3 regions of the Chryseobacterium sp. CS2K3 genome follow, and region 3 is predicted to be linked to each of the others. Evidence: riboswitches for the same ligand, from Rfam matches in the RefSeq annotation. Region 3 holds a riboswitch; each other region holds the start of a gene.

Region 1 (9,999 bases), on a different contig from region 3:
ATGCTACCGGTTCATTAATTGGACACTCTGAAAGAAGACAATATCATGGAGAAACGGATTCTCACTGCAACAGAAAGGTAAAATTAGCTTTAGATAAAGGGCTTACTCCAATCTACTGTAACGGGGAAACTCTTGAGCAGAGAAAAGCTGGACAACACCTTGAAGTAGTGAAAAATCAAACTGAAGTAGCTCTTTTCACACTTACTGCTGAGGAGATCAAAAAAGTAGTAATCGCTTACGAACCTGTATGGGCAATCGGAACGGGCGAAACGGCAAGTCCGGAACAAGCTCAGGAAATTCACGCTCATATCAGAAATATTATTGCTTCTAAATACGGACAGGAAGTTGCTGATGAGGTTTCTATTCTTTACGGAGGTTCTGTAAAGCCGGATAATGCGAAGGAAATTTTCTCACAGCCTGACATTGATGGTGGTTTAATTGGAGGTGCTGCTTTGAAATTAGAGGATTTCTCTAAGATTATTGAAGCGTTCAATTAATTGATAAGAACAATATAAAAATAAAGCCCTTGGATTACTTCCAGGGGCTTTTATTATAAGTTTTGGCGAAAGCCAATGGAAGAAGGTGTTATTATTTTTTTAAACAGGCTAAAGACCGTTTTTATTGAATTCTTTAATGATCAAATAAAAAGCGGCGAAATAAATTCCGCCACTTTTCTTTAAAAAAAATCTAATTATTGAATATCGACTATATACATAGTTCCTTTGTCAACCTTTCCTGTTTTAGGAAGTATTTTAGCTTTAGGATTTCCCGCTCCGTCGTCTACTACTCCAAAGTCATCATCATTGAAAACAGCAAGCTTATTATTTCCTAAATACACGATTCCCTCAAATTTATCATGTTCATATCCCAGTTTGGCAACAAGATCTACAGCAATTTTTTTAGAAACAGGTTTTATTCCAGCTGTGGTAAGTTCATCCCAAGAACACTGTTCTAATGCTTTACCATTTACCTTCATTCCGTCTACGGCTGCAATGTCAGCTCCGGTTACCTCTGTGGCATCACTAAGGTTTATTCTGTATACTTTTTTTATGCCACCCTGAGATCCGTAATTACCATCTCTTTCAATGACAAGAAATTCATTATTTCCTAATGCTGTAATGTCACAAACTGAATCAGAAGCACCACCATCCTGCTTATACAGATATTGTTTTGTTTTTCCTGTAAGAATATCAAATGTTACAATTCTTGTTAAAGTCTTATTTGTTGCCAAGGCTTTTGTTGGAACATACATCATAGATTGCATGGTTCCTACCAATGTTTTACCGTCCGGAGTAATGCAAAGCCCTTCCATTCCTCTGTTGGCTCTCCTTTTAGCTAAAACAGCAGGCAGTTTTCTCGTTCCTGTATTCACACCTATCGGGCTTATTCTTTCCATTTCCACTCCTTCTGCACTGTAATGAACGATATGGGGTCCGTACTCATCGGAAACCCAGAATGTACCATCCTGTGCAGCCACAATACTTTCACTGTCTAAACCATAATTATCCGTTCCCAGAATATTACCTGCTGCATCATAAGCCACTTCACCAGTACTCCCCATTCCTATAGGATTTGGTAAGCCTGTAATGGGTTGTCCGGACGGATTTTTAAGTTTGATATATTTAATAACCTCTATTTTTCCTTCAGCATTGATTTTAAAATGCATGATAGTTGGAGTAAAATTAGGTGTTAAAAATTTTTTCCCGTTTAGGTAATCTGTATTCGGACCACGGTCAGTAATCACATAGAACTCACCTTTTCTTGTTGGATGAGCTGCTGCTCCTGAGCCAAATCCTCCGTTGATTACATCTACTCCGTTTATTGTTACCAGGTTTGTAAAAGGAAATTCCTGAGGCAGTTTTGAGTAATTAACATCCTGATTATTTACATTATCATCATCTTTACTGCAAGAGAATAATGCAGTCATCACCAAAGCGGAAAATATTAGTTTTTTCATATTAACTTTTATGGCGCGAAAGTATAAATTGATTATAAACTGATCTTAAACCTATTGATAATTGTATTTTAACAATAGATTCCCTAGATGAATTGAATATAAACAGAAAAAAAACAACTCTCAATCCGAAAACCCAATTATTATTCTCAATTTATTATTAATCAACAAATTCCTATTTCATAAATAAGATTCACTGATAAATAAAGTAAACGCAGATATAATTCACAAAACAGATTTCAGAAATTTATATGATATATTTGCAGCGTTTTTAAGGTTGAACACTGTTCATAATAGGGAATCAGGTGAGAATATTAGTCAAATCCTGAGCTGTACCCGCAACTGTAAGCTGTTTTACCTATAGCTGTTTCATACCACTGGATTTTATAACCGGGAAGGTCTGCTATAGGATGCGAGCCAGGAGACCTGCCTTGAATACCTTTTTAATATCAGGACTGGAGACTTTATCTTTTCCTGTACCTAAGTTTCGGGAATAAAACTTTAATTTAATTATATTATGAGAAAAATCTATCTTTTTTTCTTACTGCTTTGTACGCAGTTTTTCTTCGCTCAATTCACAGAAAACGATATTAAGTTTTGGGTGGGAACAGGTTCTAAAAAGGCTTACTTCATTGCCGATTTTAATGACAATAACACTCCAAAATCCTATGCCTGGGGCTATCGTTTTGATGCTGACAATTTAATGGCAGAAGATATGATAAATGCCATTGTTGCAGCAGAACCTAAAATACAAACAGATATTTTGTCAGGCTATCTATATAGTTTTTCATACAACCATCATACTCCAGGGACTGATGATTCCTGGATTACCTGGCATGGAACCAATCCCGAAACTATGTCTAATGAAAATTATGGTGCAGGATACACTTCTTTAACAGACGGGCTATGGTTTGGAATTACTTACGGATCCGATGTTATTAGTATCGACACCCCACCATCAACTCCCGTACCGGCATACAGCTCTCAATGGTATACTTCATCTCAAATTACCAATTGGATTGGAACAGGAACTAATAAAAGCCTTGTTGTTATAGATTTCGGAACAGATAATACCAATGGTAACGCTAATTCTTTTGTTTTTGGAATTAAATATAACGGAAATATTACCGCGGAACAGGCTTTACAGCTTATTCAGTCTCAAACTTCATATTTCAGCTTTACAAAGGCTAACAACGAGCTTTCAAATTTATCACTAAATACTTTTTCAGGAGCTGGAAATTGGAAGCTATATAAAGGAAATGATCTTTCAAGCTGGCAGAAGAAAACAGATCTCAGCCAGATAGAACTGAATAATAATAGCTGGTTAGGATTAAGTTTTGGAGAAAGAAGACCCTTCACTCCTACTGAAGCAAGTGATGCGACGCTGTCTGTGGCTTCTGTTAGCAAGAAAACATTCAATATTTATCCTAATCCGGCAAGTGATTTTATACAAATTGAAACTCCTGAAAATATCATAGAGACGAATATTTACTCATCTTTAGGACAAAAAGTAATGACTTCCCAAGAGAAAAAGATCAATGTTAAATCTTTAAATGCAGGTGTGTATTGGATGGAGATTAAGACGAAAAATGGATCTACGGTACATAAGGTTGTGAAGAAATAACCACCCCGTCAAAAATTCTTTGAATTTTTGACACCCCTCCAAAGGAGAGTAATATCACGTCTTCAGTTGTGATTCTCTTCATTATGAAACAGACACACAATAAAAATTCGTGTATCCATAGCTAAAACAAAAAAACGCATCCAATCGGATGCGTTTTTTTATGATTTTAAATCAATTATTTTTTCTCTGCTCTTTGAAGAACCTCATCTACCATTCCGTAGTTCTTAGCTTCTTCAGAAGTCATCCAGTAATCTCTGTCAGAAGATTTTTCAACCCACTCGTAAGTTTGTCCTGAATGGTGAGCGATAATATCATAAAGCTCCTGCTTTAATTTCAGCATCTCTCTCAGGTTGATCTCCATATCAGAAGCAACTCCCTGCGCACCTCCTGAAGGCTGGTGGATCATTACTCTTGAGTGCTTAAGTGCAGAACGTTTTCCTTTTTCACCGGCAACTAATAATACAGCTCCCATTGAAGCAGCCATACCAGTACAGATAGTCGCTACATCAGGCTTAATGATCTGCATTGTGTCATAAATTCCTAATCCAGCGTAAACACTACCACCAGGTGAGTTGATATAGATCTGAATATCTTTAGAAGGATCAGCACTTTCTAAGAATAAAAGCTGTGCTGTAACGATATTAGCAACCTGATCATCAATTCCTGTTCCCAAGAAGATGATTCTGTCCATCATCAAACGAGAGAAAACGTCCATCTGAGCAACGTTTAGTCTTCTTTCTTCCATGATGTATGGTGTAAGATTCGTTGGACCATACATTCCCATATACTGATCGGTAACAAGACCGTTGTTTCCTAAATGCTTTACAGAGAAATCTCTGAATTCCTTTTTAATGTCCATATTTATATTATGTATTATTTTAAAATATTTTTGATGTTTAAATTACAATATTTATTCCTAAAATTTTATAGGACTTTTTGTCACAGAACCTTGGCTCCTTTTGTCTTTAAACTATTTTCTTCGATCTCTATAAATTCCCTTAATCGGAGAATACTCAATGATATCACTTAGTCTTATGGATGCCTGTTTCAACAGTGTTATTTTTTTAATCAGCTCGTAATATTTTGACTCATCCGTATCCCTGTACTGATCAAGCTCTTTATCTGTTTCTGTAATCAGATAATCAATATACCTGTATTTATGCAACAAAACATCGCCCGTGATCTGATCTGCCACTTTATCTCCATAATTGGGAGGATAAATATTTCTGGAAGCCCAGTTTTCCAAATCATCCAAAGGAATTAATGCATCTACAACCTTTGTGGTAATCTCTTCATCCATAAAAGATACAAAAAAGTTTCCACTTCTCAATTCCTCTTTCTGAATTCCTTCTTTTACCTGATCAATAATAATCTCATTTCCCTTAACTAAAAATGTATACTGTTCTTCTTCAAAATGATGCAGAATTTCCTCAATAACGGTTATCTGATACTCTTCATTATTTTCATTTTTCCTTTTAAGAACAATATCCCCAAATGCTAACATATGCTCAACAAGCTTGTTCTCCATAAACAATACTTCAAATAGAAACGGATCTTCTCTTTCCTTATCCGGAGGAACAATCTCCATCTTCGGAGCTGCTTTTTCCTTCTGCTGTTGCTGAACATGATGGGTTTGATTTTGAGTGATCTGCTTCTGTACATCCAATTCATTGAAAAGACTCTGCTCGGAAAGCCCGAATTTATTGGAAACCTCTTTAAGATAAACCTCTCTTTTCAGTGCATTCTGTACAAAGGAAACTGATTTTACAATATCACGTATTGCTTCTGCCTTTTTGATCGGGTCATTTCCTACATCTCTTAACAGAATCTCTGCTTTAAAGTCGATGAAATCCATCGCTTCATTTTCGATGTACTTTTCAACGTAGTCCTGCGGATGTTTTCGGGCAAAAGAATCCGGATCATCGCCATCCGGGAATAGAAGAACACGAATGTTCATTCCTTCTGTCAAAAGCATATCAATACTTCGGAAACTGGCTTTAATCCCTGCATTATCACCATCGAAAAGAATGGTTACGTTTTCTGTAAGTCTCTTTATCAGTTTAATTTGCTCTGTGGTAAGGGAAGTTCCTGAACTGGCTACAACGTTTTCAATTCCGGACATGTGAAGAGAGATCACATCCATATATCCTTCCACCAAAAGACAGCCGTTCTTTCTCGAAATTGCCTGTTTACTCTGGTTTAATCCATAAAGAACATTGGATTTATGGTAAATCTCTGTTTCCGGTGAATTGAGATATTTTGCCGTTTTGACATTACTTTTAAGAATCCTTGCTCCAAAACCGAGAACTCTACCTGAAAAACTGTGAATCGGGAAAATTACTCTTTCTCTGAAACGGTCAACTCCTGCCGGTGTATTTTCCGGGAAAATAGACAATCCCGACTTCTCCAAAATCTCTTTGGAATATCCTTTTTCCAATGCATATTCTGTGAATGCATTTTTCTTTTCGGGAGAATATCCAAGCTGGAATTTTTTAATAATATCATCCTTAAGCTCCCTTTCCTTAAAATAAGAAAGCCCTATACTTCTACCTTCCTGATTATCCCAAAGGATTTCCTGAAAATAGGTATTTGCCACTTCATGGATCTTATATAAAAGATCTTTTTCCGTCTGCGCATGTTTTGCTTCTTCAGAAATTTCGCGCTGATCTTCTTCAATTTCAATTCCGTACTTCTTGGCTGCATGACGAAGGGCTTCGGGATAAGTAAAGTTTTCAATTTCCATCAGGAAAGAAATTGCCGTCCCTCCTTTTCCGGTAGAGAAATCCTTCCAGATCTGCTTACTTGGCGAAACAACAAAACTTGGGGACTTTTCCTCATGAAAGGGGCTGAGTCCTTTATAATTAGACCCCGCTCTTTTCAACTGAACGTACTCTCCCACTATCTCTTCTACACGTATCGTTGAGAAAATTTTGTCTATTGTCTGCTTCGAAATCATACTGCAAAATTAGGTATTTTATGCAAATGTTTATAGAGTATCCGAAAAGTTCATGAACTTTAAATCATAAAATTTGGGCATTCAATAACAAAGTTGTTTCCACTTGATAAAACCACAAAAGTCATAAAAGTTTTGTTTTAAAACACTTTAGTTCACATAAGTAAGTTTAAAATAATTCAGCAAAGAATTGCATATAAGACAAAAATCAAAGATTTTAATAAAACTTTAAGGCTAAAGCTTTATCGTCCGAATTTATTTTCAAGAATAAGAATATACTGATCAAAAAAGTCAATCAGTTTTACTATTATCTACTTTCTTATCCTAAAACACGATTACACCCCGACTCTAAAACTTATTCATTATTTTTGCAGACAAATTAGCATATGCAATTTACTATAAATACAATCGAAGACTGGCAGAAGGTTGTTGACAGCATTCTTCCTCAATTACAACATAATATCCTTTTATTAAAGGGTAATCTGGGTGCAGGGAAAACTACTTTCTCTCAATTTCTGCTTAAAAATCTGGGCAGTGAAGATGAAGTTAACTCACCTACTTATTCTATTGTTAATGAATATAATACTCCAAAAGGCAAAGTATTTCATTTTGATCTTTACCGTCTGAAAAACGTTGAAGAAGTTTATGATATCGGCATTGAAGAGTATCTGGACAATTCTTTTTTATGTATTATTGAATGGCCTGAAGTGTATGAAGAGGAGCTTTACGGGCTTAATTACCACACAATGAGCATTGTGAATACGGGTGAAAACAGAGAAGTTTCATTCGATTAAATATTATGTATCTTTGCTTATTATTTCAATCGTAAAATAACAATCTGTAAGACATAATTTAATTTAAGGATGAGTACAAATATTTTTACTCCTTTCACAGAAGAAGAATTGATGCCGAAAGAAGAAAAATTGGAGGTTATTAAGAAAGGAAAACAGTTCAGTATTGGAATTCCTAAGGAAACCTGTCTCAACGAAAGGAGAACGTGCATTACTCCGGACGCCGTACAGGTATTGGTAGAGCACGGTCATGAGATCATTATTGAATCAGGAGCGGGGCAAGGTTCTTTTTTTACAGATTTACAATATTCTGAATCAGGAGCGAAAATTACTACTGATCCTAAGGAAGCTTTTGCTCAGGATCTGATTCTGAAGATCAATCCTCCCACAGAAGAGGAAATTGATTATATGAAGCCTAATACATATCTGGTTTCAGCACTTCAGATCAACCTTAGAGATAAAGAATATTTCCTTAAGCTTGCAGAGAAAAAAGTAAATGCCATCGCATTTGAATTTATCGTTGATGAATATAAGCAACTTGCCTTAGTACGCCTGATCGGTGAAATTGCAGGTACCGTTTCCATTTTATACGCTTCGGAATTATTGGCACTTTCCAATGGCTTAATGCTTGGCGGAATTACAGGAGTAAGACCGGCAGAAGTAGTTATTCTCGGGGCAGGAATTGTAGGTGAATTTGCTACAAAAGCAGCAATAGGTCTGGGAGCAAGCATCAAAGTTTTTGATAACTCATTATCAAAGCTGAGAAGGCTTCATACTATGGTAGACAGCCGCGTTCCTACTTCCATCATTGATCCTAAGGAGCTTAGTAAGAGTTTAAGACGTGCAGACGTTGTCATAGGAGCTCTTCCAAGATTAAATATGACGCCTATCGTAACTGAAGATATGGTTATGAAAATGAAGAAAGGAAGTGTCATCATCGATATTACTATAGACAATGGTAAAGTGATTGAGACATCGGAACTTACTACCATGGAAGACCCATATGTGATCAAACACGGCGTTATCCACTGCGGGCTTCCGAATCTTACTTCAAGAATGCCAAGAACCACTACGAAAGCGATTTCCAATTTCTTCCTTTCCTATATATTGAATTATGATGAAGAAGGCGGCTTTGAAAACATGCTGATCCGCAAAAATGAAATGAAGCAGAGCTTATATATGTATAAGGGAAGACATACTAAAAAGATCATCTGTGACCGTTTCGGACTTACGTACCACGATATCAATCTTTTAATTTTCTAAATGAAAAAACTTAAATTTTATGCAATAGGCTTCGTTCCGGGGCTCATCATCGTATTTTTTATATTAAACAAAAAAGGAGCAAGCTGCAGCGGTTATCTTCCGAACAGCCGTGTAATTGCAGAAACGCTTTCCAAAGAATTCAAATATTCTGAGGAAGCTAAAACCGCTATGACTACTTACAAGATTGATGAAAAGTTTATAAAAGACAGTATCATTACCAATGGAAAAGTAGATTTTGACAGAAGCCACGCACAAAAGAAACCATGTCCGGATTATCTTTTGACTTATCCTGAAAAAAATCCGTCTTACGAGATCTCTTATGAAAAATGTGAGGAAACTGTGACGGTAAATAGTCTTAAAAAGCTGAAATAGTCTTTATAATCACTTTTATGGAAGGCAATTACTACATGATTCATGATTATCTGATATTCATCGGAGTTTTTGCCATTTTCCTTTTTCTTACAACAAGCATATATTTCTTCAGCAAAAATCAAAAACTGATGCTGAGAAATGCTAAACTTTCAGAAGCCAATAAAATTATTGAACAGCGCCTGAATGAAGTTCGCCTGGAACATATCGGAACAAAGCTGAACCCTCATCTGTTCAAAAACATTCTCAATTCTGTTCAGTCTCACGCGTACCAGACGTATATGTCATTGGATAAGCTTGCCAATGTTCTTGATTATATTTTATATGAAAGTAACAATAAGTATGTAAGTCCTAAAGAAGAGCTTAACTTCGCTTTAAGCCTTATAGAAATCAATAAAATTAAGATCAATCCTCTTTTTGATTTTAGAATTAAATCCAGGATCAATAAATCTGATTCTGTATATGAGGAAAAAGTTTTCGCTCCGCTGATCTCTGTTGATCTTATTGAAAATGCCTTCAAACACACGGATTTCCTGGCTCAGGATTCTTTTATTTCCATTTATCTGGAGCTTGAAAGCGGTATGTTTACCATGAAAGTAAGCAATAAGGCTTCCCAAAAGAACAGCCTTGAGAAGGAGAAAAGCGGATTCGGAAGCCAGTCTTTGGATCAAAGGCTTAAAATGATCTACAGCACATATTACCAACTGGAAAAAAGTTCAAAAAACGGTATCTTCACTGCAGAATTAAAAATCAATTTAGGAGAATTCTATGATAAAATGCGTTATTCTGGATGATGAATTATTGGCAATAAGCTATTTGAAACTTCTATGCGAGCAAATTGATGATGTAGAAGTGGTAAAGGCATTCAATGATCCTAAAATCTTTTTAAATGAAATTCATTCTCTGGACTGCAATCTCTGTATTCTGGATATTGAAATGCCTGGCATGACCGGTCTTCAGGTAGCTGAACTTCTCTCCGGTTCTCATAAAGTTATTTTTACAACTGCTTATAAGGAATATGCTGCCGAAGCTTTTGATCTTAATG
Region 2 (9,999 bases), on a different contig from region 3:
GCCTTATGGACAATATTTTGTGAAAAAATGGAATTTTACGCCATTTAAGGAAGGTACAGAAGACCAGGATGAATTTGATGGACTTATAGATGAAAAGAATGTTCAGCAAGTTGTAGGGATTTCTCAGCCGGATTTTCTTTGCATATTTTATTCTTACGGATATCCGGATCATTTTTTTATCTGTACAGATGATTCTGATCAATCTAACCCGAGGGTTTACAGTACAGACCATGAAGTATATTTTGATGAACTTGAAAATGAAGGAAGCTTTGAAGAGTTTCTGGATCGCTTTATGACAAAAGAAGGGTTCCGAGAAACGGTTGTAGAATATTTAGAAGGAAAAATCGGTAAATAAAGGTCGGTAAATAAAGGAATATGAGACATTTAATACTCCATTCTGATAAAATATTATTTTTCCTATAATTTATATTATGTTAAATTGAATTTGTTTCAGGATATTAAAATTAGTCCTTCTTTATCATTCTCTTATTGATAATCAATTTAACTCATTTGAATTCAATGATTTCAGAGTAATATTTTTTCCATTCACTTCTTAAGTCTACTTTGTCTATGCTTTCTAATATATATTCCAAATCATACTTGCTATGGTTTCTCTTATCATTTAATAATTTATTTATTGCCATTATAACGAACTTTTTATCATTTTCACTCTGAGATAATAAATACCAAAACCATCCAACAATACCATTCCCTAAATTATCTTTATAACTTGAAATATAAGGATATAGCTCAAAATAAAGATCCTCATAACATTCAGTAAATTTTTCTTTATTAATATGGAAAATCTCTCTTCCATATTCTATTAAATTTTTTTGGATAATTACAATTATTTCTCCTTTATCATTATAAAACTCTGTTTTATAGGGAATATTCCGTTTTCGGAAATTTCCATTCTTGTAAAAAAAATCATTATTTGTAAGAGTAATATTTCCATCAATGTCGTATTTATGGCTATCATTTTTTCCGCCCAACCAATCTGATTGTATTTTTCCGTTTAAATACCATGTTTTATAACTTATATAGTTCCCATCATCAAAATAATTTTCTACAGCTAATTGTCCATTATCATAATATTCTACAGATCTTCCATGAGCATTGCCATTTTTAAATTGAGTTATTACGTTTCCATCCACTAATGTTCCTGTAAAAGGTTCCCCTTTATAGTAAATACAAGTGTAATAATCTTGAAGATTAACTTGAAAGTCGGTATCCGTATATTCTATAATGGGTTCTATCATTGTTGAATTTTTTAAAGGTTATAAGATAATTTTGTTCAAATTTAAAATATATTGGGCACTCTCCTATTAGAGATTGTTGACTTTCCATGATGTTAATGATTGAGTTTTTCATGACAAAAAAGTCCCAAAGCAAAAGCTTTGAGACTTATTATTGGTTATATTTCTTCTTTTAAAAAATCAACCTATTTCTTAATTATTTTAGATAAAATATTATTCCCTTTTAAAAGATAACTTCCTGCTGGATATTCAGTAAGGTCAATACGGTTGTCTCCTTTATTTAAAGTTATATTTTTAACGATTTTGCCTGTAATATCATATAAATAAGCATTTTCGTTTTCATTGGATTCTATGGTTATCACTCCTGTAGTCGGATTGGGATATGCAGGGGTTTTCATTTTTTTTGAAGTTTCTACTGTAGATAAATTCGCATTGCAACTGGCATTATAAGTATCTCCGATAATAGTAAAACCTTTATTAATCAATTGAGCTCTAGCCATAATTGCTTGTGATGTAGAATAATTTAGTCCTGTTGCATCGATGTTACCTCCTATTATTGTTGTTGTTGCCCAGGTAGGATTATTAATAAGAGCAATCAGAAACTTGTTGTAATTGAGACATGATAAACCAGAATTTTTAAATCCAAAAGATATATAGCCTGCATTAAAATTTTGAAGCTGAATATTCCAGGTCGAAATATCTTGGTCAAAATGCGAAGCACCGTTAAACATATTAAAGCCGGTACCATTAATAACTTTACTTACATTCCAGTTGCCTATCGGTTGATTGAATGCTGCAGCATTTTCAAACATATATTCAAATGATGTTGCTTTACCTGTATTCCAATTATTAAGAGGTTGGTTAAAGGATGTTGCATTAGAGAATGTATAACGGAAATCAGTAATATTGGAAGTATTCCATGAATTCAAAGGCTGGTTGAATGCCACAGCATCTTTAAACATAGCTGAGAATGTATTTCCGGAAGCTGTATTCCATCCAGAAATATTTTGATTAAATGAAGATGCAAAAGAAAACATCCCGCTAAAATCTTTTACCTTTGCTGTATTCCAGGTTCCTATATTTTGATTAAATAAAGTTGCTCGGCTAAACATACCATTCATCGTAATAATTGTACTGGTATTCCAATTTGAAAATGAATTATTGCCAATTAAAGATGAACAATTAAAAAACATTTGTGATAAATTGTTTATCTGGGTAAGATTAGGTGCATCTGTAGCCGTTACATTTAGGTTAGGACATCCTGCAAACCCCTGATTGAATTGCTGAAGCCAAATAGTTTCTCCCCATTGACTGATTTCGACGAGTTCAGGATTAGCATTAGGATCAATATAATTTGTACTCGCTCTAAAACCATAAAATAATCCGTTACCATTTGATACTTTTAATTTGTAAACTGCCTGAATGGGATTTGTATGCAGAGAAGGACCAAAAGATATGATTGTTGGAGTGCTGCTATTAGAAGTGATAGAACTTAGCACTCCATTGTGTTGAGGATATCCAACTTCTTCCCAGCTAATGGTATAATCAGTTCCGGTACCGCCAAAAGAGATTGAATTATCGATGGTACCATTGATATTCGGTTTCCACAAAGTAATAAATTCAGTCTGTGCATTCGCAATAAAAAATAGAAAAAGAAAAATGATTACTAGTTGTTTTTTGTACATAAAAAATAATAATTTAATGATTAAAATTGGGTTTAGTAAGACAATAATTTCCCGGGATTCCTTATCTTATCTCTATAACAAAGATATAGACGCACAGCGACAGAACATGTCGTATTACAACTTTATTACTAAATATTTATCAATTTTATGTAAATTTATTTTATTGAAAATGAGATTGTTATAATTTATTTTTAACTTTGTTTCCAGTGAAGTAAATCTGATTTTGTTTCTCAGAATTTATAAACATGATTAGAAAAATTGATAAAAAATAATAAGCATCCAGACGGATGCTTATTATTTTTATATGTATTGAATAATTAAACTGAATATTCCAAAGAAGCTTCTTTAGCAGCAGTCACCATTGCAATTAAAGCTTTCTCGGTTTCATCCCAATGTCTGGTTTTTAATCCACAGTCAGGATTTACCCAAAGCTGATGAGCAGGAATTACATCCTGAGCCTTTTTTAGCAACTCAATCATTTCTTCTTTGGATGGAACTCTTGGTGAGTGAATATCATAAACTCCCGGACCGATTTCATTCGGATACTTAAAATCTGCAAAGGCATTCAAAAGCTCCATCTGTGAACGTGAACACTCTATGGTAATCACGTCAGCATCCATATCTGCGATATTTTTGATAATATCATTGAATTCAGAATAACACATATGCGTATGAATTTGAGTAGCATCTTCTACTCCACTTGATGAGATTCTGAAAGCTTCTACAGCCCATTTCAAATAGTTTTGCCAATCAGATTTTCTTAAAGGAAGTCCTTCACGTATTGCCGGCTCATCAATCTGGATAATTCGGATTCCTGCTTTTTCAAGATCATTTACTTCATCGCGAATTGCCAAAGCGATCTGCTTACAGGTTTCAGAACGTGGTTGGTCATCCCGTACAAAAGACCATTGTAAAATGGTAACAGGTCCTGTTAACATCCCTTTTACCCATTGATTAGTTTGAGATTGTGCATATTGAGACCAATACACCGTCATCGGATCAGGTCTGAAAACATCTCCATAGATAATCGGAGGCTTTACACAACGGCTTCCGTAGCTTTGAACCCACCCATTTTTCGTAAATGCGAAACCTTCTAATTGTTCTCCGAAATATTCCACCATATCGTTACGTTCAAATTCACCATGAACAAGAACATCTATTCCTATTTCTTCCTGCCAGCGGATAGTTCTTTGTGTTTCTTTTTTTAATAAAGCATCATATTCTCCAGCTGTTAATTCTCCCTTTTTAAATTTTGCCCTCCAGTTTCTTACCTCTGTTGTTTGAGGGAAAGACCCGATGGTAGTTGTGGGAAATAATGGTAATTGTAAGACTTTCTGTTGTTCTTTTCTACGGATTGGGAACGTATTTTTCCTTTGCGAATCCCTTTCACTTACAGCCTCAGATCTTTGTTTCACATTTTCATTGTGGATGAGTGAAGATGTTTTTCTGGTTGAAATAGCCTTTTTATTTTCCTCAAAATTTGTGAGAACAGCTGAGTTTTCTGTACCAGATGCCAATTCTTTAAGATCTACAACCTCTTTTACCTTTTGTTTTGCAAAGGCTAGCCAGTTTTTAACCTCAGGATCAAGGTCCGTTTCAAATTCTAAATCACATGGAGAATGAAGCAATGATGAAGATGGAGCAATGAAAACCCTTTCAGATCCTAATTTTTCAAGAGACTTTGTAATGAAGGATAAAGATTTTTCATAATCATTTTTCCAAATATTTCTTCCGTCTACAATTCCAAGAGATAATCCCAGATTGTCAGGAATAGACTGGAGTATTTCTTCTAACTGTTCAGGATTTCTTACCAGATCAATATGCAGAACATTTACAGGAAGTGAAACGGCAAGGGACAAATTATTTTTTAATCCTTCAAAATACGTTGCGATGATAAACTTTAATTTAGGAAATTGCTTCCTAAGCTCAGCATAAACTTTAAGATACGCTTCTTTTGCCTTGTCTGTTATATCTAAAGCTAAAAAAGGTTCATCAAACTGAATCCATTCAGCGCCCTGAGCCTGAAGTTTTGATAGTATTTCAATATAAACCGGGAGGATATTTGAAACAAGATCCAATTTATCAAACCCTTCTTCCTTTTCCTTTCCTAAAAGCAAATACGAAACAAGACCGATAATCACTGGTTTTGCATTGATTCCCGCCTGTTTTGCACCTGCAAATTCATTGAAAATCTTATCTGAAGTAAGCTTAAATTGCTGATTTTTATAGAATTCCGGAACAATATAATGATAATTGGTATCAAACCATTTCGTCATTTCCATTGCCGTAATATCTAATCCGTCTTTTTGGTACCCCCTTGCCATAGCAAAATAAAGGTCGAGTTCAGAATTGTTCTTTCTAAGAGCTACTTCATGGTATCGTGTAGGAATGGCTCCGACAATCAAACTCATGTCTAATACCTGATCATAATAAGAAAAATCATTACAAGGAATCAGATCTATTCCTGTCTCTTTCTGGATATTCCAGTTTTGATTACAGAGAGTTCTTCCTACAGTAAGAAGTTCTTCCAAAACAATTTTTCCTGCCCAATACTGTTCGCAGGCTTTTTTAAGTTCTCTTTTGCTACCAATACGCGGATAGCCCAGAATGTGTGTTTGCATTTTTGATACTTTAATTAAACTTTATAGTTAAAAAAAGTCCTTTGAAAGCTTCGTAATGCTTTTACAGAGAAGAAACCGAATATAAATGATATAAATAACCAGCAATTTCATCTTACATGAAACTACGTAACAATATATCATCTGTATGATTCAAAGCTTCAGACCGCGAAAGCATTGTCAATTCAGTAAAGGCAGGTCTCCTGACTTGTAACAGCTTCTGTCATCCTTCCCGTTTACACAGTGGATATACAAGGACAAAAGCCTTTGGTATGTTACTTACAGTTGCGCGACAGCTCGTGATTTGCACACGATTCCCTATTAATTTACCTTAAGTAAAACCTTTCCTGTTTGATGAAGATATATAAAGAACTATACTTTTATCAAATGATTTCCTTTGATAGAAGATTTTAATTTTGTGTAAAATTAGTAATACAGAATTTATTATCAATTGTTTATGGATTATTAAGCAAATAAAACTTTAATAATTACTTTAATTAGAATTTTATTCTTTAAATTTGATAGATTATAAACTATAAAAGAATAATATTCTGTGGAACAGCTTGATGATAAAGACCTGAAGTTGCTGAGATTGCTTCAAACCAATGCAAAATTGACAGTAAAGGAACTTGCAAAGGAAATTAACCTTTCACCTTCCCCGGTTTTTGAACGGGTAAAAAGACTTGAACAGGAAGGTTATATTAAAAGTTATGCAGCGGTTCTGGATGCTGAAAAACTCAATCGTGGATTCACTGTTTTCTGTCAGATCAAATTAAAAATTCATGACAGGTCTGTAGGATATGATTTTGTAAAAGAAATCTTGGAGATTGAAGAAGTTGCCGAATGTTATAATATCTCCGGTGATTTTGATTTTCTGCTGAAAGTTCAGGTTCGGGATATGAAACACTATCAGGACTTTGTATTTAATAAATTAGGATCTGTAGATTCTATTGGTAGTACTCATAGTACATTTGTGATGGCTGAAGTGAAAAATAATCATGGATTAACGATATAGTAAGGATTTTTTACATAATAAAACCGCTCTGAAAAGAGCGGTTATACTTTTTTAAGTGCTTGTTCGTTTTATCTTAGCAAGTAGATCCACATTCAAGTAACTTGATGTGAATTACACCGTTGACAACGCACTGAGTTTGACATAATGCATTACCAACAACAGTACCTACACCGCCAACAACGCCACCAACAACACCGCCTACGCCTCCTACAGCTCCGCCGATAACTCCACCTAGGCCGCCAACAACGCCACCAATTACACCTCCAAGACCTCCTAATAATCCTCCGATTGGATCAAGTAGTCCGTCTCCTGAAATAGTTTTTAGTTCGTTTCTGTCTAGTTTTTTGAAATTTTTCATGATTAAGATTTTATATGATTAATACATCACAAATATATGACAAATAATTATATGTTGATATTCTTTCGAATAAAATAATTAAACAATTTTACTATTTAATATTTCGTTAATATAATTGGTAATTTATGTAAATATCGTTTTTTAATTATATTTGATTGATTTACTATTTGTTAAAAAATATATTTCCAATTATGAATTGTAGAGTTATTTTTTCAACAAGGAGTGAAGTTTTTTTATGCTTAATATTTCAACCTGTAAAACGGTAGATTTTTTTATCCTTAAAAAGATAATTTATATTTCTCAAAGGTCTGAAATCTTATATTTTGAAAAAATTGATCAATAACAACCTATATTTCTCATAATTTTATGCTAAAACAGGCTGCAGGTCATTGAATAACCATCTCAAATTTTGTATTTTTGCCTACATACTTGTATCAATGTCAATTTTTTCAAATAATATACGCTCACTAAGAGCCAAGAGAAAGCTTTCTCAACAAAATGTAGCTGATGATTTAACAATCTCCCGAGTGAGATACTCCAAATATGAAAACGGAATTTCAGAACCACCTATTGAATTGTTGATTAAAATCGCTAAATATTTTCATGTAAGCATAGACCTTTTGCTGTCTGTAGATTTGCAGAAATACTCAACGGATGATATGCTGAAACTTCCTGATAACAGGATTGTTCTTCCCGTAGCAGTAGATGATTTGGGTAATGATACTATTGAAATTATACCGCAAAAAGCATCTATGGGGTATCTTGAAGGATATAGCGATGTAGAATATATTGAAGGTCTTCAGCGAATTGCTCTACCCTTCTTAACTAATGGTAAGTACAGAGCTTTCCCTGCTGATGGAGATTCTATGCCTCCTTTTAGAAACGGATCTTATATTGTCGGAAAATATGTAGAGGGAATAGATGAACTTAAACCTGGGAAAACTTATGTTTTCATCACTCTTAATGACGGAATTACCTATAAACGATTTAAGGAAAATAAAGGAAATGCGATTTGCGTAAGTGCTGACAATTCTTTCTATGAGCCTTATGATATTCCGTTTGAAGATATTGTTGAGATCTGGCAATATGCTTCGGGTATTTTCCCGGAGGATTTTGAACCTGGAGATTATGAAAGCTATAACTTTAAGGAGATGTTCCGTGAATTGAGACAGGACATCAAGGAATTGGACAAGAAAGTTTCCGGACGTCGCAGAAAATCTTAAATATTTATTAAGTTAAAAATTATACAGGACCGAACCCTATCGTTGCGGTCCTTATTTTTTTAAGCTGATCCATACAGGAGCATGATCACTGCTTTTTTCCCAGCCTCTTACATGAACATCTACTCCACATGATTCCAGCTGTGAACTCAGATAAGGGCTTAATAAAATATGATCGAGTCTTATGCCTGCATTCCGGTCATAAGCTTTATATAAATAATCCCAAAAGGTGTAGATTTTCTCTTCAGGATAAAGAGTTCGGATAGAATCCAGCCAGCCTTTTTTCAGGAGTTCTTTGTAGGCTTTTCTTACTTCTGTTCTGTAAAGAGCGTCATTTTCCCAACGCTCAGGTTTATAGACATCAACAGGTTCCGGAATGATATTGAAATCTCCGATAAGTATAGCCGGGAGCTCCATATTAATCAGTTGATTTGTTCGTTTTTTTAATCTTTTGATCCAGGATAGTTTATAATCAAATTTAGGTCCCGGATAAGGATTTCCATTAGGAAGATACAGGCAGCAAACAACCATCTGATCAATAATTGCTTCAATATAACGGCTCTGAATATCTTCGGAATCTCCCGGAAGAGCTCTTTGTACTTCAGTAATTTCCGGATTTTTTGAGAGGATGGCTACTCCATTCCAGCTTTTCTGTCCGTTCCATATGGCATGATAGCCTGCTGCGTTGATTTCTTTTAAAGGAAAGCGTTCCTGTGGGGCTTTGAGCTCCTGAAGGCAGACAATATCCGGTGAAGCTTCTTGCAGCCATCGTAATAGAACGGGAAGGCGCCCATTGATTCCGTTGACATTATAGGTTGCTATTTTCATAGTGAGTTATATTTAAATGGCTGATATTGGTTATTCGGCAATAATTATTCCATATTAAATATTGATTTATAATGATTTAATGGAAACGATTGAAAATAATATTAAGATATAAAAAAAATTAAGTGTAAAAATTTAAGTTCCAAACAATAATCTCTGGGCTGTGATGTAAAAGTTCAATATATTTGTAGCACTAGATGTAATTCATTAATCTAATAAATTCTTCAATGAAAAGATATTCATCCTTTTTATTACTCTTACTTCTTCCATTGTCAATGAACGGACAACAAAATCTCAGTGCTGATGAGTTGTTTACGAAAGCCCGAACTACTGCTTTTGAACAGAAAGATTATCCCGCTTCTATTACGCTAGCAAAGGAGGCGATTGCAAAATCTCCTGATTATACAGATGTTTCGATATTTTTAGGAAGATTGTATACCTGGACTAAAGATCTGTCTTCAGCAAGAACTGTGTTCGAGGAACTAGGAAAAAAAGAGGTAAAGGATGAGGATTACTTCCTTGCTTATGCTTCACTGGAATATTGGAATGATCAGAATGCAAAGGCTGTAGAAATCATAGATAAGGGGCTTACCTACCATCCTCAATCTGAAGCATTATGGCTTTTAAAAGCAAAGGTTTATTATGGTAATAACGAATATACCGAAGCTCAAAAAGCTGTAGAATATCTTTTATCTGTAAATCCGAAAAATACAGAGGCTAGAGCTCTTGCTTCCAAAATAAGTGAATTTACTTCTAAAAACGCGATTGGAATTGTTTATAATTATTCTCATTTTGATAAGCAGTTTGATGATGACTGGCATATTGTAGGGGTAAGTTATAAAAGGGTTACATCACTTGGATCTGTAATTCTGAGAGGAAACTATGCCAACAAATTTGCGCAGAACGGCACCCAGATTGAGCTGGAAGCCTATCCCAGATTATCTAAAATGTTTTATCTGTATGTAGGCGGAGGATATTCTGATGATGTAGGTCTGTTTCCAAAATACCGTACCGGAGTTTCT
Region 3 (9,999 bases):
TCCGTGAAGCTGACGCCAATACCCTTTTATTGATTGATGAGTTCGGAACAGGATCGGACCCTGAACTTGGAGGAGCTCTGGCAGAAAGTTTTATGGAGTTTTTCTATGACAAGAAAAGTTTTGCGATCATAACAACGCACTACACTAATATTAAACTGGTTATAGAACAGCTTCCAAACGCTCAGAATGCAGCCATGCTTTTCAATGAAGAAACATTGGAACCGATGTACAAACTGGAAGTCGGACAGGCAGGAAGCTCCTTTACTTTTGAAGTTGCGGAAAAGAATAAGATTCCAAGATTTATCATTCATTCTGCGAAGAAAAAGGTAGAACATGATATTGTGAATCTTGATAAGACAATTGTAAAACTTCAGCAGGAAAAATTTGAGGTTGAAAAACTGAAATCAGACCTTGCAGAAAGGAAAGAATCTGTAGAAGACAAACGCGATAACCTTCAGAAACTGAATGATCAGCTTCAACAGAAATTGTTTAATTTCCAAAAGCTTTATGAGGAAGAGCATAGAAAATTACAGTTTGGGAATAAGATTGAAACATTCATCGACAGCTATACTAAAGGAAAATCCAGAAAGGATGTGGTAAAAGACTTCGTTAAGTTGCTGGAACAGGAAAAGTTCAGAAAACTGGGTGCAGACAAGGATGAATCCAAACGTCTTCAGGTGGTTAAGAGAAAGATCACTCAACAGCTTAAAAAGGAGGATGTCATTGAAAAAATTGCTGAAACCAACGAAAAACTGGAAGAAAAGCGTAAAAGTGACCGCGCAGTCTGGATGAAAGTTGGGCAGCGTGTTCGTATTACAGGAAGTACCAGCGTAGGAACTATTGAAAAAATTTCCAGAAATAAGGTAATTGTCAACTACGGAACTTTCAAAACCACCATTGATGCAGATGAGCTTGAGAGGATTTAATAAGCCTGAAAGCAGATCAATTTGAGAATTTCAGATTAAATGAATACCAATAACAGAAGAGGGTGTCGAAAGATGCTCTCTTCTTCTTTTATTGTCAGTCTCAATAATTTTCCTATTTTTAACAAAAACAATAATTATGAAACCATTAAAAGCACTTTCCGATCTTATTCCAATACCAAGTTATACGGTCATTATCTTATGTTTCTTTTTTCCGTTCTTTTTGATCAAATGTGGTGATACAACCCTAATGTCTATTAAAGGAACAGATCTGGTAACCGGAGTTTCCAAGCAAACCATGAATGAAAGAATGAAGGAAAACCTGAAAAATAATTCTCCCTTTGGCTCTGCATTCGGAAATCAGTCTGATAATTCGTCTTCCAATACTGACAATGAATATTCTCCATTGACTGGTTCTAATGATAAAAAAGATAATGAAAACATTCCGCCAAGTCCATTTATTATTCTGGCATTTTTAGCAGCAATTGCCGGTATTGCTATTCAGTTTATAAAAAGTATTAAGAAAAAATATATGTATCATATCATCATTTCACTGGTAGGATTGGTTTCTCTCTTAGTGTTCTATCTGACTTTTCAATCCAAAATGGAGGGGCTTGGTAATAACAAAGTCGGAATGGGATTAGGTGGCGGAGTAACCATCAGTTATGGCTTTGGAACAGCCTTTTACCTTTGTGGTGCATTGTTTCTGATTATTCTGTTATTTTATGGAGCTTTTTCCTATTATCTTAAAAATGATCCGCAAGCTATTTATGGTTCTTCCGAGCAAAGATCAGAATCTTAAAAAAATATCAATGAAAATAGAAAAGAGTGTTTGCATAAGACACTCTTTTTATTTACCATTTTTTCAAAGTATGATTTTAATAATTCCCCTTAATTACTCAGCTTTTTGTATCTTTCAAAGAAAATGCTGAAAAAAATAACCCTGGGAATTCTTGCTTTCTTTTTCATTTGGATCGTTTTTATCTGGACCAAATATCATTTTTTATATCCTTCTTATTCTCAGGAAGAAATTAATACTATTTTTAAAAAGGAAAACCTGAAAGCTCCGGTTTATGATTCTATCAATTTAAGAGGCTACAACATCCGCTATCTTACTAATAGAGGAAATGAAAATGTCTCTCCCAATCCGGAAACAGGACGCAAGAAACCTTATCTCTTCTTAATCCATGACAGTGGAAAAAATTCCGGTTATTTTCTGGATTACTTTAAAAATAAGGAGATCAATACAATATTTCATGTAATAGCTGTAGACCGAATCGGATTTGGTGGAACTTACCTTCCTAAAAGAGAAAGTAGCGGCAACGAGATCTTTCCTATGGAAAAGGAAGAGTTTGGTGAAAAGGCAGATTATGTAACGTCCATTATTCCTAAAGAAATTCTGAATCAGGAAGGTCAGCATATTGAAGAAGTAAGGATTATAGCAAACGGATGTTCAGGTTTATTGGGAGCAGAAGCTTTTAACTGGATGGATTTATCTATTGTAAAATCATTTATGTTTTATCCCGAAACTGAACCCAGATTCATTGGAAGTGTATTATTCAGCAAACTAATTTCAAGCCCGGTTATGAGCTTTCTATTTCCAAGAGCTTTCGTGAGTAAACAAAAAGATCTTTTATTATTAGATGATATAAGAGGCAAAGGCAGAGAAAAGATTATTGACAATGCAAAATACTCTGAAGACAAAAATTTTGAACGTGAAGAAAACCTTTACTCTGGTCACTACGGGGGAAAGAAACTTAAATCACTCTTCTTTATGATGCCTGATAAAAGTAAGAAAAAAAAAGTTGAAAAAATGATCGGAACCGGACAGTTTTCTGTACAGGCAATAGATAAAGTTGACATTGATACGCAGCCTCAATTTGTCCTTGATAAGATTTTGGAGAACGAAATTTATACATTGGATATTAATCAAATTAAAAAATAGTCTGCATACTTCCGAAAAGCATTTAATTTATATATTTGGGGATCTAAAATTTGTTAAGATGATTTCAGTAAACAAAGCATTGTACCTGTCTGCTTTCAGTATTTTTTCCTTAGCTTTTGTTAAAGGTCAGAATAAAGTTCCTTTTGGTGTTGTAAAAGCAGAAGAAGGCTATGCCAATGTACGTGTACATAAGGATAATTACAGAAAAATTGTAGATAAAATCCGTATGCGCAAAGGTGATGTTTTTGTTTATGTAAAACCCGCTCCTGGGGAAACAGAATGGATTTGGATCAAATATCCGGAAAAGCAGGATGAAGACAAACCCTTTGTACGTTATGAAACTCTTGACAAAGAAGGAATGGTAAACAAAGACCGTATTGCTTACATTGATCAGCTTCCGGCATATACCCCTTCAAAATCTAAAAACGGAAAATCTCTTATTTTTACAGATAACTCTGATCCGAAAATTCCGACAGCTCAAAGAAGCAAAGTAGTTATTGATGTTTACCCATCCAATGCAGGATATCGTAAGAAAGAAAAGGATGCTGACGGTAAACTTCTTACCATTGATAAGGTAAAGCCATGGGGAATCAGCAATGATCTGCCTGAAGGAATGACGGAGATTAAATCAATCCGAGTTCAGCAGCCCGGAAGAGGTTCTGTTTTTGTAAGAGAAGCTATTAAAAATATGTTCCAGCCTACGATGGATTTCGAAAATGTAGGCGTTACTTCATTAGACAATGATAACATTTTCCTTTATATGATCAATGGTTCCGGGGAAAACAGATATACAACCCTTTGGACCATCAAGAAGGGAAAAGTGATCAGCCAGATTATTTATCATAATCCGGAATAAATTCATTATTTTTGCACCGAAAAGTTTTAACGCTTATTCATCACAGAAACTGGTTCTGCCTAACCGCAGATTAAAAGGGAACCGTGTGAAAATCACGGACTGTCGCGCAACTGTAAGTAACTGAAGTCTTTATCAAAAGATCCACTGTGCGAGGCATGGGAAGGAGATAAAAGATGTTACAAGTCAGGAGACCTGCCGATTTCTTAAACAAAAAACTTTCGCGATCTGAAGTTTTATTGATCTGATGGATTGTTTCAGGGATTTCCAAAGTTCCTGTCATTATTCTGTTGTTTTGATACTATTTCATTTCGCATTAATTAATAATGAAATATGACTACAGAAGAAAGAATTCAAGCTGCCGAAACCAGAATTTTTAAAGCGGTTTTCCCTAACACTACCAATCATTACGATACTCTTTTCGGAGGTACTGCAATGCAGCTGATGGATGAAGTTGCCTTTATTGCCGCTACCCGATTTGCAAGAAAAAGAGTGGTAACGGTAAGCAGTGATAAGATCGATTTTAAAAAGCCTATTCCTGCCGGAACAATTGTAGAACTGATCGGAAAAGTTTCCTATGTCGGAAAAACAAGTATGAAGGTAAATGTAGAAATCTATACGGAGCAAATGTACTCTTATGAAAGAGAAAAAGCGATTGTGGGTGATTTTACGTTTGTGGCAATTGATGAGTTCAAGAAACCAATTCAAATTCTATAATAAAATAATCGGGGCAGCCTTTGGCTGCCCCGATTATTTATGATGATGATTATTTCAAAACTTTTTCCGTTTCCAGGCTTTTGGTCAGAAGCAGTTCAAATGCCTCTCCCATTTCGTCCGAAGCTCTCGTAATTGCATTTTCAAGCATATTTCTGATTTGCTTTTCCGTAACACCAGCTTCCGTCCAGCTTTTCCCTGAAGTATGAGAATTTAGGATAAATGGCATAATTCTGTCGATAGAACATGCAAAAATTGCATCAGGAGTTTTTTCTTCTTCAAATTCTAGCCACAGATTAAAGAATTCCGTTCTCAAGGGTTCATCTAAAATTCCGAAAATCTTCTGTGCAGAAATTTTTTCTCTTTCAAACTTCCCTACCATTGCCGCTTCATCAAACAGGAAGGTATCTCCCGCTTCAATCTCCACCAAATCATGAATCGATAACATTCTGATTACTCTTAACAAATCTATATCCGCTCGGTTTTTCGCATACGGATAAAGGATTTGAGCCAGAATAATGATCTGCCATGAATGTTCTGCTGTATTTTCCCTTCTGGAATCATCTGCATTATAATTTCTTCGCTGTACATTTTTCAGGGCATCCACTGCCAGAATAAAATCGATCTCTTTCTGTATCTTCATCTTACTTTTCTTTTTTATATTCATCAGATGGATATACCTTGGTTCTGGTAACCCACTTATTTTTTATTTTTTCTTCTGTTTTCACTTTTACATATCCTTCCTCACTCATATCTTCTTCTTTTACCAATACTTTATCCAATCCTTTACCGGGAATCACCTGATATTCTGTAGTAAAAAGATTACAGCATCCGGATTTCCCAAAGGTAATAAGACGTTTACGAACCGGATCTGTTTCAAAAAAATCAAAAGAATCCGATGCAAGCTCTGTAAGTTCTGCACTTTTTACAAAAGCCATTCTGGTACTGTTGAATACATACACATCATAAGAAGCGCTGCTGTAGTTTCCCAGATTTCCGTTTCTTATTGCGACATCTTCAGTTCCGTCGAAATTAAAGTCGCCGAAAATAACAGGGCTTTTTTCTTTTGATAATGTCATCATTTTTCCACGTGTCAATCTTTGCCCCCGATCCAGATACACTACCAGATCATCTGAAGTGAATGACTGTACCTTCGTATTTTTGTTATCAAAAAGTTCCACCGTTCCTACGTCTTTGCACTGATCGCCAAAACAATTGTCAATATGAATAATTGCATCATAGTTGGTAGATGCATCTTTAACCTCAAACTGATATTGTCCAAAGCATAAAGGTCCCAACACAACAAATGCTGATATGGTTCTGTAATAATTTAAAATATTCATGATAATAGTAAAATGGATTTAAGTGTTTTTAGTCTTCTAACAAAAATACGAATCATGAACCCGATTTCAAAATTCACAAGTAATGAATTATAAAAATGATGTCTTCATAAATATTCTAATTATTGAATCTGAAGTTTTTGGGTAATAAGTTTTTTATAACCTAAAGCTTTTTTCTCTACAAAATGCCATGAAAGATAGGATAAGACATATGTAACAATCGTTGATAATGTAAATAACACAATTGGAGACAGATTCAAAAAGTTCATAAAAATCTGCTGAATGAAAAATGCATAAATATAAACTCCATACGAAATATCGCCCAATTTTTCCGGAAGCTGAAAAAATCTAAAATATTCAAGTCCTAATGGTATAATCAACAATGGAAACAGGAATGGAGAAGCTATATGAAAAACATGGAAATAGAAGCTGGCTGCCAAAGCAAGTAATAATACAAAAAACATAATCCAATTAAACTTAAGATTTACATAATTCATTAAAGCACCTCCAATAAATAATGGCGTTAACTTATACACAAGTACAGGTTCAAGATTAATCGTGTTAAACAGTGTTTTTAAATAATTAGGGTTAACGGCAGTTAAAAAAACACTTACAAGAAATACTGATATTAATAAATTCCTTTTAGTAACTGATGATTTTATAAAAAATAATAAACTGATTAAAATATACATGCTGAATTCATATGCCAAAGACCATAAACTTCCATTAACAGCATTGGGATAAGGATTATTTTTAAAAATACCAGGAACATTAAATTGAACATTATACAGGCTTAAATTATTAGGAAGGTATAGCCAGAAATCTTTCTGAAAAACTGTTTTAAAATTCAGAAAAGGAATAATTACCATAGAAAAACAAAGCATTACAAAAAGCCCGGGAAAAAGTCTTAGTACTCGCTTCCAATAATATTCATATAAACTTTTAGAATTATTAAGGCTTTGAAAAATTAAATATCCACTTAAAACAAAAAAAAATGCAACAGCAACTCCTCCGAAAGAAATTGTTTTTGTCCAATCACTTAATAAATCTGAAACTCCGGTAAGGTCAAAAGAATGGGAAAATATAACTAATGTAGAAAACAGTAGCCTAAGGAAGTTAAAATTATTTTTCATGGAACTAATTTAACAAATAAATGCTATTCGAAATATATTTTAAACCATTACAGTATTTAAAATTAATACTATAAAGTTCATTTTAAAGGGTTTAATAACATGAAAAGTTTCAACATATTCATTAATTTCTATTATCCATATCATTTGAATTGGATGAATGATATACTATATTTTTTATAGGAGAAATTGCTTCTTTTTTTAAAATATCTTCCCAAACCTATTCAATCAAAAATAACCTATAAAAATTATATTCTTGATTATCAAATAATTAAATAATTTATTTTAAAAATTTCACTACTTTGTATTGCATAATACCATTTTATTTACATATCTTTGTAATGTAAAATTAGAATAGGCTCAGCTAGCTAGGAGCATTTTTCTAAGAATATAACTAATTAACAAAACTTATCAAAGATGAATACTGAAAATACCAAAGCGCAAATGCGAAAAGGGATTCTAGAATTCTGTATTCTAAGTCTCATCAATAATCGAGAAATGTATGTTTCCGATCTTATAGATGAACTGAAAAAAGGAAAACTGGATGTAGTGGAAGGGACCCTCTACCCTCTTCTTACAAGATTGAAAAACGGAGAGTTTCTCTCTTACAGATGGGAAGAATCAACTGGAGGACCACCCAGAAAATATTATCAGATAACAGATAAAGGAAAACTGTTTCTGGATGAACTTCAAAATACGTGGAATGAGCTGACCGCTTCAGTAAACCAAATCACCCAACAAAATTAAAAAATAAAGCTATGAACAAGACACTCTCAATAGGACTCGCAGGTTTTTCTTTTACAATAGAAGAGCACGCATATATAAAGCTCAGCGACTACCTGAATGCTCTAAGAAGCTCACTGGATGCTTCTGAAGCAGAGGAGGTAATGCATGACATAGAAATAAGAATGGTGGAGATATTCAGAGATTCTCTGGGAAAACGTGAAGTGATCAACGATACGGATGTAGAAAAAGTAATCGCACAGATCGGAACTCCTGAAAAAATCGAAGAACAGGAAGAAGCTTATTTTTCTGAAAAAAATACAACAAAGAACAGTAATACGGGAACGAATTACACAGACAAAAAACAATTATTCCGTGACCCTGAAAAACAGAAGGTAGCAGGGGTATGCGCAGGTTTAGCTCAATATGTAGGAATGGATATTACGGCAATGAGAGCTATCTGGTTGGGAATTTTCGTCCTGGGAATTTTCACGGCAGCCATCTCTTCTTCATTGATCGGTCTTTTATATATCATCCTTTGGATCGTACTTCCAAAAGCTGAAACAGCGGCAGATTTCCTGAAAATGCAGGGAAAGCCTATGAACTTCGACAATCTTAAGAATGAGTCTAATAAATTGGTACAGTTTGCCAATGAATCTACTCAGAGGGTCGGAGAGATATACAACGAAAGCAAACCCCACATCAGCAATGCAGGAAGCGGAGTTTGGAATATTCTAAAGTATATCATAGGAGGAATCTTCGTATTGATGGCAGTAAGCAGCATTATCGGAATCTTTGTCATCTTCGGACTATTCGGAACAGGGGCAGATTTCCCTGGAGCGAATAAGATTGAATTCTACATGGGTGAAAACGGACTTGATAAGGTTTTAGTAGCAATCATGATCTTAGGAAGTTTAATTCCGGCAATCATCTTCAGCTTATTAAGTATCAAAATCTTTTCACCAAAGACGAAATTAAGAAACATTGGCTGGGTATTAGGAGGTGTATTCCTTTTATTACTTGGGCTGGGAGCTTATTTCGGGGTAAGCATGGCAAAGAAAAATCTAATCTACAAAGGCAGCAAGGAAGATACAGAGAACATCGCAATCAATACGACATCAGATACTCTTTATGTAGATGTAAAACAGGTAGTGATTCCTCAGAACTTCAAAGCGTATGATGATGATATCTATTCTGATAAGAAGACAGTGTACGAAGAAGACTATATTTCTGTAGATGTGATCAGAAAGACAGATATTAAAACTCCTTATCTAATCATTAAGAAAGAAGGTGACGGATACAACATTCCTGTTCAGGTAACAGTTCCTGTAGAGATCATCGGAAATAAGGTAATGCTTCCCAACTTCATCAAGTATCCTTATGATCAAAGATTCAGAGATTACAGAGTAGATTATGAACTTGTAGTTCCTCAGAAAACAGTCGTAATTCCTGTGAAAAAAGACCATATCAGCTTTGATGGAGATCTTAACGGAGACGGAATAGATGATGACGATAACTATGAATATGAAAATCATAACGGGATCAGAATTGAAAAAAACAAGATCACAGTAAATGGTTCAAGCATAGAATACAATTCTGATGATAAAGACAGCATCATTATCAACGGAAAGAAAGTCCCTAATAATCAGGCTAAGAAAGTTATTGATTCTGTAGCATCCGATATTAAAAAAATCAACAAGGATGTAGACATCAAAATCAAAGACGGAAAAAACGAAATTTCCATACAAACTAAATAATTAACTTCAGAGAGTGGTAGAAGATGTGAATGGATGGCAAATGTTTGAAATTCACATCCTTCTTCTCTCAGAAAAGTGAAAAAGATCCATATTTAGTTCTTCATGTGAAAAAATTGTTTTAATTTCGTATTGTTAAAAATTTAATAACCAATCAACCAAAAACACACTCTTATCATGATACAATTTGCAATGGAATTCGTAATGAAAATCGTAGATTTAATTAACGGTTTGTTTTAAGAGCAATAATATTTCAATATATTTGTAAAAGTATAACCAATATTTGGTTATACTTTTTTTGTTTTTAATCCAAGAATCTATGAAAAAGCTGATAGGCAAACTGATGTTAAAATTATTAGGGTGGAAAGTCGTGCTACAGGGCGACGTTAACAACCTGAACAGGTGTATCCTTGTGGTTGCTCCCCATACACACAATATGGAATACATTTTAGGAAACCTTGCCTATTGGTCCTTAGAAAAACCGATAAAAATTATTATTAAAGACGCACATACCAAAGCATGGTACGGAAGTATTGTGAGAGGGCTTGGCGGAATCGGAATTGACAGAAGCCAGAAAAATGACCTTGTTAACTTCGTTGCAAAGCAATTTGAAAAAG

Evidence for each region. A riboswitch is a leader RNA that binds a small molecule or an ion and turns the genes downstream of it on or off. The one in region 3 is predicted to bind cobalamin.
Region 1: it holds a riboswitch for cobalamin, as region 3 does, so the genes downstream of both, AC5YGG_RS04115 (T9SS type A sorting domain-containing protein) here and AC5YGG_RS11425 (acyl-CoA thioesterase) in region 3, are expected to answer to the same signal.
Region 2: it holds a riboswitch for cobalamin, as region 3 does, so the genes downstream of both, metE (5-methyltetrahydropteroyltriglutamate--homocysteine S-methyltransferase) here and AC5YGG_RS11425 (acyl-CoA thioesterase) in region 3, are expected to answer to the same signal.

The regions. Positions count from the first base shown of each region.
Region 1 is NZ_JCAKRW010000002.1:222,157-232,155, forward strand. Features, by position in the region: gene tpiA (triose-phosphate isomerase) at 1-497, shown strand, start outside; gene AC5YGG_RS04110 (esterase-like activity of phytase family protein) at 692-1,957, opposite strand; cobalamin riboswitch at 2,212-2,402, shown strand; gene AC5YGG_RS04115 (T9SS type A sorting domain-containing protein) at 2,472-3,578, shown strand; gene clpP (ATP-dependent Clp endopeptidase proteolytic subunit ClpP) at 3,754-4,437, opposite strand; gene dnaG (DNA primase) at 4,549-6,534, opposite strand; gene tsaE (tRNA (adenosine(37)-N6)-threonylcarbamoyltransferase complex ATPase subunit type 1 TsaE) at 6,918-7,325, shown strand; gene AC5YGG_RS04135 (alanine dehydrogenase) at 7,395-8,585, shown strand; gene AC5YGG_RS04140 (hypothetical protein) at 8,586-8,957, shown strand; gene AC5YGG_RS04145 (sensor histidine kinase) at 8,975-9,748, shown strand; gene AC5YGG_RS04150 (LytR/AlgR family response regulator transcription factor) at 9,723-9,999, shown strand, end outside.
Region 2 is NZ_JCAKRW010000015.1:54,786-64,784, forward strand. Features, by position in the region: gene AC5YGG_RS19470 (hypothetical protein) at 1-355, shown strand, start outside; gene AC5YGG_RS19475 (hypothetical protein) at 507-1,259, opposite strand; gene AC5YGG_RS19480 (BspA family leucine-rich repeat surface protein) at 1,442-2,941, opposite strand; gene metE (5-methyltetrahydropteroyltriglutamate--homocysteine S-methyltransferase) at 3,259-5,562, opposite strand; cobalamin riboswitch at 5,736-5,920, opposite strand; gene AC5YGG_RS19490 (Lrp/AsnC family transcriptional regulator) at 6,113-6,574, shown strand; gene AC5YGG_RS19495 (bacteriocin-like protein) at 6,648-6,932, opposite strand; gene AC5YGG_RS19500 (XRE family transcriptional regulator) at 7,370-8,155, shown strand; gene xth (exodeoxyribonuclease III) at 8,207-8,980, opposite strand; gene AC5YGG_RS19510 (YaiO family outer membrane beta-barrel protein) at 9,205-9,999, shown strand, end outside.
Region 3 is NZ_JCAKRW010000005.1:401,198-411,196, reverse strand. Features, by position in the region: gene AC5YGG_RS11445 (endonuclease MutS2) at 1-926, shown strand, start outside; gene AC5YGG_RS11440 (hypothetical protein) at 1,063-1,725, shown strand; gene AC5YGG_RS11435 (hypothetical protein) at 1,849-2,868, shown strand; gene AC5YGG_RS11430 (hypothetical protein) at 2,927-3,724, shown strand; cobalamin riboswitch at 3,758-3,938, shown strand; gene AC5YGG_RS11425 (acyl-CoA thioesterase) at 4,055-4,438, shown strand; gene AC5YGG_RS11420 (HD domain-containing protein) at 4,488-5,078, opposite strand; gene AC5YGG_RS11415 (XAC2610-related protein) at 5,080-5,778, opposite strand; gene AC5YGG_RS11410 (acyltransferase family protein) at 5,898-6,908, opposite strand; gene AC5YGG_RS11405 (PadR family transcriptional regulator) at 7,323-7,652, shown strand; gene AC5YGG_RS11400 (PspC domain-containing protein) at 7,664-9,385, shown strand; gene AC5YGG_RS11395 (1-acyl-sn-glycerol-3-phosphate acyltransferase) at 9,702-9,999, shown strand, end outside.